Regions from separate parts of the Streptomyces sp. NPDC017095 genome, predicted to be linked through region 2. Evidence: predicted binding sites of a transcription regulator. Region 2 holds the regulator's gene; the other holds the start of a gene.
The links. The regulator HrcA, encoded in region 2, represses chaperone genes, less so after heat shock. The targets are predictions, from matches to a motif close to TTNGCACTCNGNNNNNCNGAGTGCNAA.
Positions count from the first base shown of each region.

Region 1 (4,758 bases), on a different contig from region 2:
TGGCCGCCTTCGTCCCGCGCGGCACGTACGGCGCGTCCAAGGCGTGGGTGGTGCAGTTCACCCAGGGCGCGGCGAAGGACCTGGCGGGCAGCGGGGTCCGGCTGATGGCGCTGTGCCCGGGGTTCGTGCGCACCGAGTTCCACCAGCGGGCCGGGATGGGCACGGACAACATCCCCGGCTGGATGTGGCTGGACGCCGACAAACTGGTCGCGGCGGCCCTGGCCGACCTCGCGCGCGGCAGGACGGTCTCCATCCCGGACCCGCGCTACAAGGCGCTGATGGGTCTGGTGAAGGTGGCGCCGCGCGGGCTGCTGGGCGGGATCAGCTCCCGCACGGGCCGCAAGTACGGGCCGCAGTAGCGGCCGTGGCGCAGGGGGTGCGGCGGCCCGGCGCGCCGGACGCGCGGGAACGGCGGACAAGGCGAAGGCCCGGCACCTCGAGGGGTGCCGGGCCTTCGCCCGGAAGCTGTCGCCTCAGTGGGCGTGGCCGTGGCTGTGACCGCCGGCGGCCGGCTCTTCCTCTTCCTTCTTCTCGACGACCAGGGCCTCGGTCGTGAGCAGCAGGGAGGCGATGGAGGCGGCGTTCTCCAGAGCGGAGCGGGTGACCTTGACCGGGTCGATGACGCCGGCCTTGATCAGGTCGCCGTACTCGCCGGTGGCGGCGTTGTAGCCCTGCCCCTTGTCCAGGTCCTTGACCTTGGACACGATGACGTAGCCCTCCTGGCCGGCGTTCTCGCCGATCCAGCGCAGCGGCTCGACCACGGCGTTGCGGACCACGGCGACACCGGTGGCCTCGTCGCCGGTCTTGTCGAGGTTGCCCTCGAGGACCTTGGAGGCGTGGACCAGAGCGGAACCGCCACCGGAGACGATGCCCTCCTCGACCGCGGCGCGGGTCGCGGAGATGGCGTCCTCCAGACGGTGCTTCTTCTCCTTCAGCTCCACCTCGGTGGCGGCGCCGACCTTGATCACGCACACGCCGCCGGCCAGCTTCGCGAGGCGCTCCTGGAGCTTCTCGCGGTCCCAGTCGGAGTCGGTGGACTCGATCTCGGCCTTGATCTGCGCGACGCGGCCCTGGATGTCCTCGGACTTGCCGCTGCCGTCGACGATCGTGGTGTCGTCCTTGGTGACGGTGACGCGGCGGGCCGAGCCGAGCACGTCGGTGCCGACCTGGTCCAGCTTGAGGCCGACCTCTTCGGAGATGACGGTGGCGCCGGTGAGGACGGCCATGTCCTGGAGCATCGCCTTGCGGCGGTCGCCGAAGCCGGGGGCCTTCACCGCGACGGCGTTGAAGGTGCCGCGGATCTTGTTGACGACCAGGGTCGACAGGGCCTCGCCCTCGAGGTCCTCGGCGATGATCAGCAGCGGCTTGGAGGAGCCGGCCTGGATGACCTTCTCCAGCAGCGGCAGCAGCTCGGTGATCGCGGAGATCTTGCCCTGGTTGATGAGGATGTAGGGGTCCTCGAGGACGGCCTCCATGCGCTCCTGGTCCGTCACGAAGTACGGCGACAGGTAGCCCTTGTCGAAGGCCATGCCCTCGGTGAAGTCCAGCTCCAGACCGAAGGTGTTGGACTCCTCGACGGTGATGACACCGTCCTTGCCGACCTTGTCCATGGCCTCGGCGATCAGCTCGCCGACCTGCTGGTCCTGGGCGGACAGCGCGGCGACGGCGGCGATGTCGGACTTCTCGTCGATCGGGCGGGCCGAGGCGAGCAGCTCCTCGGAGACGGCCTTGACGGCGGCGTCGATGCCCTTCTTCAGGGCGGCCGGGGAGGCGCCGGCGGCGACGTTCTTCAGGCCCTCGCGGACCAGCGCCTGGGCGAGGACGGTGGCGGTGGTGGTGCCGTCACCCGCGATGTCGTTGGTCTTGGTCGCCACCTCCTTCACCAGCTGCGCGCCGAGGTTCTCGTACGGGTCCTCGATCTCCACCTCGCGGGCGATCGTGACACCGTCGTTGGTGATGGTGGGGGCACCGAACTTCTTGTCGATGACGACGTTGCGGCCACGGGGGCCGATCGTCACCTTGACGGTGTCCGCCAGCTTGTTGACGCCGCGCTCAAGGGCGCGACGGGCGTCCTCGTCGAACTTCAGGATCTTCGCCATGACAGCGGGAGCCCTCTCGGGAATCTGTAGGTGAAAAGACGCTGCGCCCCGGGCGCCCGGCTTGTTATCGGGCTCGGGGGCCAGGGGCGCAGCTCAAGCGGATTGCTTGAGGTGATTACTTCTCGATGATCGCGAGCACGTCGCGAGCCGAGAGGACGAGGTACTCGTCACCGTTGTACTTCACCTCGGTGCCGCCGTACTTGCTGTAGAGGACGACGTCGCCCACCTTGACGTCGAGCGGGAGACGCTCGCCGTTCTCGAACCGGCCCGGGCCCACGGCGAGGACGGCGCCCTCCTGGGGCTTCTCCTTCGCGGTGTCCGGGATGACCAGGCCAGAGGCCGTGGTCTGCTCGGCGTCGAGCGGCTGGACCACGATGCGGTCCTCGAGCGGCTTGATGGCAACCTTGGAGCTGGCGGTCGTCACGATCCGACCTCCCCCTTCGGAGATCTCACGGGGTTAACTGTCTGAGGTGGCGACCAGGTCGATCCGTCGTCGCGGGTGCCGGACCTGCCCGTCGCTTTTGTTGGCACTCTCACCTGCTGAGTGCCAGAGCTGAGACTATGACCGCGATTAGCACTCGGTCAAGCGGAGTGCCAATGACGCGCGGCGCGGCGGCCTCGGAACAGCGCGTGGGGGTGGTTCCGCGGCCCGGAGTTGCCGGAAAAATCGGAGTTACAGATAGTCCTCCAGGCGGGCCGCCGTCAGGCCCCTGGCCTGAGCCTCCCTCAGCACCCGTGCCGTGCGCTCGCGCAGGGGCGCGTCCGCCGGTTCGCCGGGCTCCACCAGGACGATGTCGCCGGGGCCGAGGCGGCGGGGGCCGTGGGCGCAGACGAGGCCGGCCGGGGTGAGGGCCGCGCGCCACAGGACGATCGCGGAGATGCCGCAGTCGGCCGCGGCGCGCAGGGTGGCCGGGTCGGGGGAGCCGTGGGCCGGGCGGAAGAAGCGCGGGCGGACGCCGAGGCGGGTGCGCAGGCGGTCCTGCCGGCCGCAGATCTCGGCGCGTCGGCGGGCGTACGGCAGTCCGGCCGGGCCCCGCCGGCCGGCGGTGCGGTTCCCGATGCCGGCGCCGAGCGCGCGCAGCCGGGCCAGCCGGCGGTCCCCGAGCGCGGCGAGGCGGTCGCCGGGGAACAGGGTGAGGGGCAGCCGCAGGTCGCGGACCATGTCGGCGAAGCGCGGATCGCGGTCGGCGCCGTCGTCGTAGGTGAGGAAGACGACCGGGTCGCGGGTGGGGACGCGGTCGACCACCACGGGCAGGCCGCGGGCCGCCGGGCGCGCGGCGAGCGGGCGGGCCGGGTGCGCCGGGAAGCGGGCGAGCGGGCGGGTCAGGCCCCAGCGCCGGTACGCGTGGCCGGGTGCGGCGGCGTGCGGGCGCACCCCTTCGGCGGCCTTCTTGCCGAGGCGTTCGATGGGGTCGACGGACTGGGCGCAGCCCGTCAGGAGCAGGGCCGCGGCGAGGACCGCGGCCGGGCCCCGCCCGCGCCTCACAGGTAGTCCTCCAGGCGGGCCACGGCGTAGCCCTCGCGGGTGACCTTGTCCAGGAAGCGGCGCATGTCGTCCACCATCGTGCCGTTCCAGTCGTCCCGGCCGCGGAAGTGGGTCAGGACGATGTCGCCGGGGTGCAGCCGGCGGTCCCAGTCGCGGTACTCCCAGTGGTCGACGAACACCTCCTCGTCCCAGATGGGCGCGTACTTGATCCCGCACGTCCGGGCGGCGCGCAGGGTGTCGCCGTTGTAGTTGCCGTACGGCGGCCGGAAGACGGTGGGCGCCTTGCCGAACTGCTTCTTGATGACGGCCTGCATGCCGCAGATCTCGTCCTTCTGCTCCTCGTAGGACAGGCCGGGCAGGTAGGGGTGGGTGAGGGTGTGATTGTTCAGGGTGACGCCCTGGGCCTGCATCCGGCGGAAGTAGCCGTAGTCCTCCTTGACGAGGTAGTCGCTGAGGAAGGCCGTGTACGGCACCTTCAGCTCGCTCATCATGCGCAGGAACGCCGGGTCCTTCTCGGCGCCGTCGTCGATGGTGAGGAAGACGACCTTGTGCCGGGTGGGGATGGTGGTGAAGACCGGCGGGAGGCCGTCCTCCTCCTGGCCGTCCACCTCGAAGCCGTCGCGGGGCGTGATGACGGGCTTGCGGGCCGGCGGGGCCGGGGGCGTGAGCGGGGCGCGGGCGAGGCCCCAGCGCCGGGCGGCGGCGGCCAGCCGGGCGTGTTCGGCGGCCTGGCGGGCCCGGGCGTCCGGCGGACGGGCGGGGCCGCCGTGGCCCGTGACGGGCGCGGGATCGCCGGCGCAGCCGGACAGGAGGGCGGCCAGTGCGAGGGCGGTGGAGCCCGCCGCCACCCGCGCGACGCGTGTCGGAATTTTGTCATTTTGTCCTACTGCTCGCATGGTGCCGGATCCTCCCAGGCCGCGGCCCCCGGTCCGGGGCGACACCGCCGCAGCGGGCACGTCATCCACCGACTGGCCCACAATGAGCCGGTGAACGACCTCGCTCTGCTCCTCACCCCCGAAGGCCGCGCCCTCCTCGACGAGGTGCGCGACACCGAGCCCGCGCGGGAACTCGCGGTGGCCACCCGGCTGCGCCGCGACCACCCCGCCGAACTGGTCTCGGCCGCGCTGGGCCAGGCCCGGCTGCGGCAGCGGGCGGTGGCGAAGTTCGGGGCCG
Region 1 covers NZ_JBIROU010000009.1:257,643-262,400, reverse strand. The annotation lists gene ACH4OA_RS20225 (SDR family NAD(P)-dependent oxidoreductase) at 1-359, shown strand, start outside; gene groL (chaperonin GroEL) at 474-2,099, opposite strand; gene groES (co-chaperone GroES) at 2,215-2,523, opposite strand; gene ACH4OA_RS20210 (polysaccharide deacetylase family protein) at 2,773-3,585, opposite strand; gene ACH4OA_RS20205 (polysaccharide deacetylase family protein) at 3,582-4,481, opposite strand; gene ACH4OA_RS20200 (methyltransferase domain-containing protein) at 4,572-4,758, shown strand, end outside.
Region 1: groES (co-chaperone GroES) is a predicted target of HrcA. The motif match lies at 2,671-2,697, and genes of this name have one in related genera.

Region 2 (4,758 bases):
CGCCCGCCGCGAGGACGGCGGCGATCTGGCCGCCGCGCATGATGCCGCCGGCGGCGACGACCGGGATGCTCACGGCCTCCCGGACCTGGGCGACCAGCGACAGCAGGCCGATGCCGGTGCCGTCGTTCTCCGGGACGTCCCGGTGGGTGCCCTGGTGGCCGCCGGCCTCCACGCCCTGCGCGATGACCGCGTCCGCCCCGGCCCGCTCCACCGCGCGGGCCTCCTCCGCGGTGGTGGCGGTGACCAGGGTGAGGGTGCCGGCCCGGCGCAGCCGGTCGAGGATCTCCCGGGCGGGCACGCCGAAGTGGAAGGAGACCACGGGCACCGGGTTGTCGAGCAGGACGGCCAGCTTGGCGTCGTATCCGTCGTCCCGGCCGCCGTCCGGGTCGCCCAGCTCGGTGTCGTACCAGGCGGCCTCGCCGGCGAGCTGCTGGGCGTAGACCTCGACGGCCCCGGACTCGGCGAGTTCCGGCTGCGGCATGAAGACGTTGACGCCGAAGGGCCGGCCGGTCAGCCCGCGCAGCTGCTTGATCTCCTGGTACATCCCGTCGGCGGTCTTGTATCCGGCGGCGAGGAAGCCGAGGCCCCCGGCCTCACAGACGGCGGCGGCGAGCCGCGGGACGGAGACACCGCCCGCCATGGGGGCCTGCACGATCGGGAGGGGGAACAGACCGGTCAGCGCGGAGGACATGACCGCATGGTGTCACGTCCGTCGAACAAGTCCGAATCGGGGCGGCCCTCGGCCGGCGCCGGGGGCCGCCGCGTCTCAGCGTCCGTTGAACGCGTCCTTCAGCCGGGAGAACAGGCCCTGCTGACCGGGCTGGAACTGGCCCTGGGGCCGCTCCTCGCCGCGCAGCTTGGACAGCTCCCGCAGCAGGCGCTCCTGTTCCGGGTCCAGCTTGGTCGGCGTCTGCACCTCGACGTGCACGATCAGGTCGCCCCGGCCGCCGCCGCGCAGGTGCGTGACCCCGCGGTCGTGCAGCGGGATCGACTGGCCGGACTGGGTGCCGGGCCGGATGTCGACCTCGTCCATGCCGTCCAGGGTCTCCAGCGGGACCTTGGTGCCGAGCGCCGCGGCCGTCATCGGGAGGGTGACCGTGCAGTGCAGGTCGTCGCCGCGCCGCTGGAAGGTGGAGTGCGGCAGCTCGTGGATCTCGACGTACAGGTCACCGGCCGGGCCGCCGCCGGGGCCGACCTCGCCCTCGCCGGCGAGCTGGATCCGCGTGCCGTTGTCGACGCCGGCCGGGATCTTCACGGTCAGCGTGCGGCGGGAGCGGACCCGGCCGTCGCCGGCGCACTCCGGGCACGGGGTCGGCACGACCGTGCCGAAGCCCTGGCACTGCGGGCAGGGCCGGGAGGTCATGACCTGGCCCAGGAAGGACCGGGTGACCTGGGAGACCTCGCCCCGGCCGCGGCACATGTCACACGTCTGCGCGGACGTGCCCGGGGCCGCGCCCTCGCCGTTGCAGGTGTTGCAGACGACGGCGGTGTCGACCTGGATGTCTTTGGTCGTCCCGAAGGCCGCCTCGTCCAGCTCGACCTCGATCCGGATCATCGCGTCCTGGCCGCGCCGGGTGCGCGAGCGCGGCCCGCGCTGCGACGCCGTGCCGAAGAACGCGTCCATGATGTCGGAGAAGTTGCCGAAGCCGCCGGCCCCGAAGCCGCCCGCGCCGGCCCCGCCGGACTGCGAGAGCGGGTCGCCGCCGAGGTCGTAGACCTGCTTCTTCTGCGGGTCCGACAGCACCTCGTAAGCGGCGTTGATCTCCTTGAACCGCTCCTGGGTCTTCGGATCCGGGTTGACGTCCGGGTGCAGCTCGCGCGCGAGCCTCCGGAACGCCTTCTTGATCTCATCCTGCGACGCGTCGCGGCGCACGCCGAGAACGGCGTAGTAGTCCGTGGCCACTTACGACTCCGCCAGGATCTGTCCGACGTACCGTGCCACTGCGCGTACCGCTCCCATCGTTCCCGGGTAGTCCATGCGGGTCGGTCCGACCACGCCGAGCTTGGCAACCGCCTCGCCGCCCGAACCGTAGCCGACCGACACGACGGAGGTGGAGTTGAGTCCCTCGTGGGCGTTCTCGTGGCCGATGCGCACGGTCACGCCCGGGTCCTTGGCCTCGCCGAGCAGCTTGAGGAGCACGACCTGCTCCTCCAGCGCCTCCAGCACCGGCCGGATCGTGAGGGGGAAATCGTGCCCGAAGCGGGTCAGGTTGGCGGTGCCGCCGATCATGAGCCGCTCCTCGTTCTCCTCGACCAGTGTCTCCAGCAGAGTGGAGAGCACCGTGGAGACCGTACCGCGGTCCTCGGGATCGAAGGCCTCCGGCAGGTCCTCGACCAGCTTGGGCACATCGGCGAACCGGCGGCCCGCGACCCTGCTGTTCAGCCGCGCCCGCAGATCCGCCAGCGAGCCCTCGCCGAACGGCGCCGGGCAGTCGACCATACGCTGCTCGACCCGGCCGGTGTCCGTGATCAGCACGAGCATCACCCGGGCGGGAGCCAGCGAGAGCAGCTCCACATGCCGGACCGTGGACCGGGTCAGCGAGGGGTACTGCACGACGGCGACCTGCCGGGTGAGCTGCGCGAGCAGCCGCACCGTCCGGGCCACGACGTCGTCGAGGTCGACGGCGCCCTCCAGGAAGTTCTGGATCGCCCGCCGCTCGGGCGCGGTCATCGGCTTGACGCCCGCCAGCTTGTCCACGAACAGCCGGTAGCCCTTGTCGGTGGGGATGCGCCCCGCGCTGGTGTGCGGCTGCGCGATGTACCCCTCGTCCTCCAGGGCCGCCATGTCGTTGCGGACGGTGGCCGGGGAGACGCCGAGGCTGTGCCGCTCGGTGAGCGCCTTGGAACCGACCGGCTCCTCGGTGCCCACGTAGTCCTGGACGATGGCGCGCAGCACCTGAAGCCTGCGTTCACTCAGCATGCGCGCACCTCCAGCACGTCGTCCCCTCGTCCGTTCGGGTCGTCCGCCTGGCACTCCTCCCACGTGAGTGCCAGCATCCCCGGCCCAGTGTACGGCTGTCGGGTACACACTGGGCAAGGTCGGGCCGCCGTACCGGTTCCTACCGCTAGCGTCGCCGGTATGACCGTGACTTGGGAAGAGCTGGGCTGGGAACGGCTGGCCCCCGGGGTGGGCCGGTGCAGGCTCCCCGGGTGGGACTGCACGGCGGGGCTGGTCCTGGGCGCGGGGACGGCGCTGCTCGTGGACGCGGGTTCCAGCCTCGCGGAGGGGGCCCGGCTGCGCGCGCTGGCCGAGGAACTGGCAGGCGGCCGTGTGACCCATCTCGCGTTCACCCACCCCCACTTCGACCACGTCTTCGGCGCCGCCGCGTTCGCCGGGGCGCAGGTGTACGGCGCGGTGGGCCTGGACGCCGTGTTCGCCCACGAGCGCGCGGGGCTGCGCCTGGACGCGGTGCGCAACGGCCTGCCGGTGGCGGACGCGGACGAGGCGGTGGACACGCTGGTGCCGCCCGGCCACCTGGTCTCCGGGGAGTGGACCCTCGACCTCGGCGGCGGCCGCCAGGCGTTGCTGGCCAACGTGGGCCCGGGGCACACGGCGCACGACCTCGTGGTGCTGGTGCCGGGCGATCCGGAGGTGGTGTTCTGCGGCGACCTGGTGGAGGAGTCCGGCACGCCGCAGGCCGGTCCCGACGCGGTCCCGGCCCGCTGGCCGGCCGCCCTGGACCGGCTGGTGGCGCTGGGCGGCGAGGACGCGCTGTACGTGCCCGGTCACGGAGCGGTGGTGGACGCGGCGTTCGTGCGGCGCCAGCGCGAGGAGCTGGCGGCGCGTTTCGGCGTGACCTGAGCGGCACCCGGCGCCGGTCCCGGCGTGTCGTGCGCGTCGGCACGCGGCTTCTCCTATCGTCATCCGAATGCGCCAGTACTCCGCCGACCTGACCCCGCCGTGGAAGAAGCCCGCACCGGTGCCGGAGGTGCCGGCCGAGGCGGGGCTGGTGGTGGAGGAGGCCGGCACCGGGTTCTGCGGGGCGGTGATCGGCTGCGAGGCGGGCGCGGTGACCCTGGAGGACCGCTTCGGCAAGCACCGGGTGTTCCCGCTCGCGCCGGGCGGGTTCCTGCTGGAGGGCAGGACGGTGACGCTGGTCCGGCCGGCCCCGGGCGCGGCGCGGCCGGCCCGTACGGCCTCCGGTTCGGTCGCCGTCCCGCAGGCCCGCGCGCGCGTGGCCCGCGCCGGGCGGATCTACGTGGAGGGCCGGCACGACGCCGAGCTGGTCGAGAAGGTGTGGGGCGACGACCTGCGCGTCGAGGGCGTGGTCGTGGAGTACCTGGAGGGCGTGGACGACCTGCCGGCGATCGTGGAGTCCTTCGCCCCGGGTCCCGGCGCCCGGCTGGGCGTCCTCGTGGACCACCTGGTGCCGGGCACCAAGGAGTGGCGGATCGCCGAGTCGGTGACCAGCGCCCACGCGCTGGTCGTCGGGCACCCGTACATCGACGTCTGGCAGGCGGTGAAACCGGCCTCGCTGGGCATCCCGGCCTGGCCGGCGGTGCCGAAGGGGCAGGACTGGAAGACCGGGGTGTGCCGGGCGCTGGGCTGGCCCGCGGAGAACACCGGCGCGGTCTGGCAGGCGATCCTGAAGCGGGTGACCTCCTACAAGGACCTGGAGCCGGAGCTGCTGGGCCGCGTGGAGGAGCTGATCGACTTCGTCACGGGCGGCGGGGCCTGACGTCCGGACGGGTGCCGGGCCCTGCGGGGTCCGGCACGCGTCCGGGGTTCACCCGCCGGGGTGATCAGTCCACCAGGTC
Region 2 covers NZ_JBIROU010000002.1:201,889-206,646, forward strand. The annotation lists gene ACH4OA_RS03920 (nitronate monooxygenase) at 1-691, opposite strand, end outside; gene dnaJ (molecular chaperone DnaJ) at 767-1,903, opposite strand; gene hrcA (heat-inducible transcriptional repressor HrcA) at 1,904-2,920, opposite strand; gene ACH4OA_RS03935 (MBL fold metallo-hydrolase) at 3,080-3,802, shown strand; gene ACH4OA_RS03940 (DUF3097 domain-containing protein) at 3,870-4,679, shown strand; gene hemW (radical SAM family heme chaperone HemW) at 4,744-4,758, opposite strand, start outside.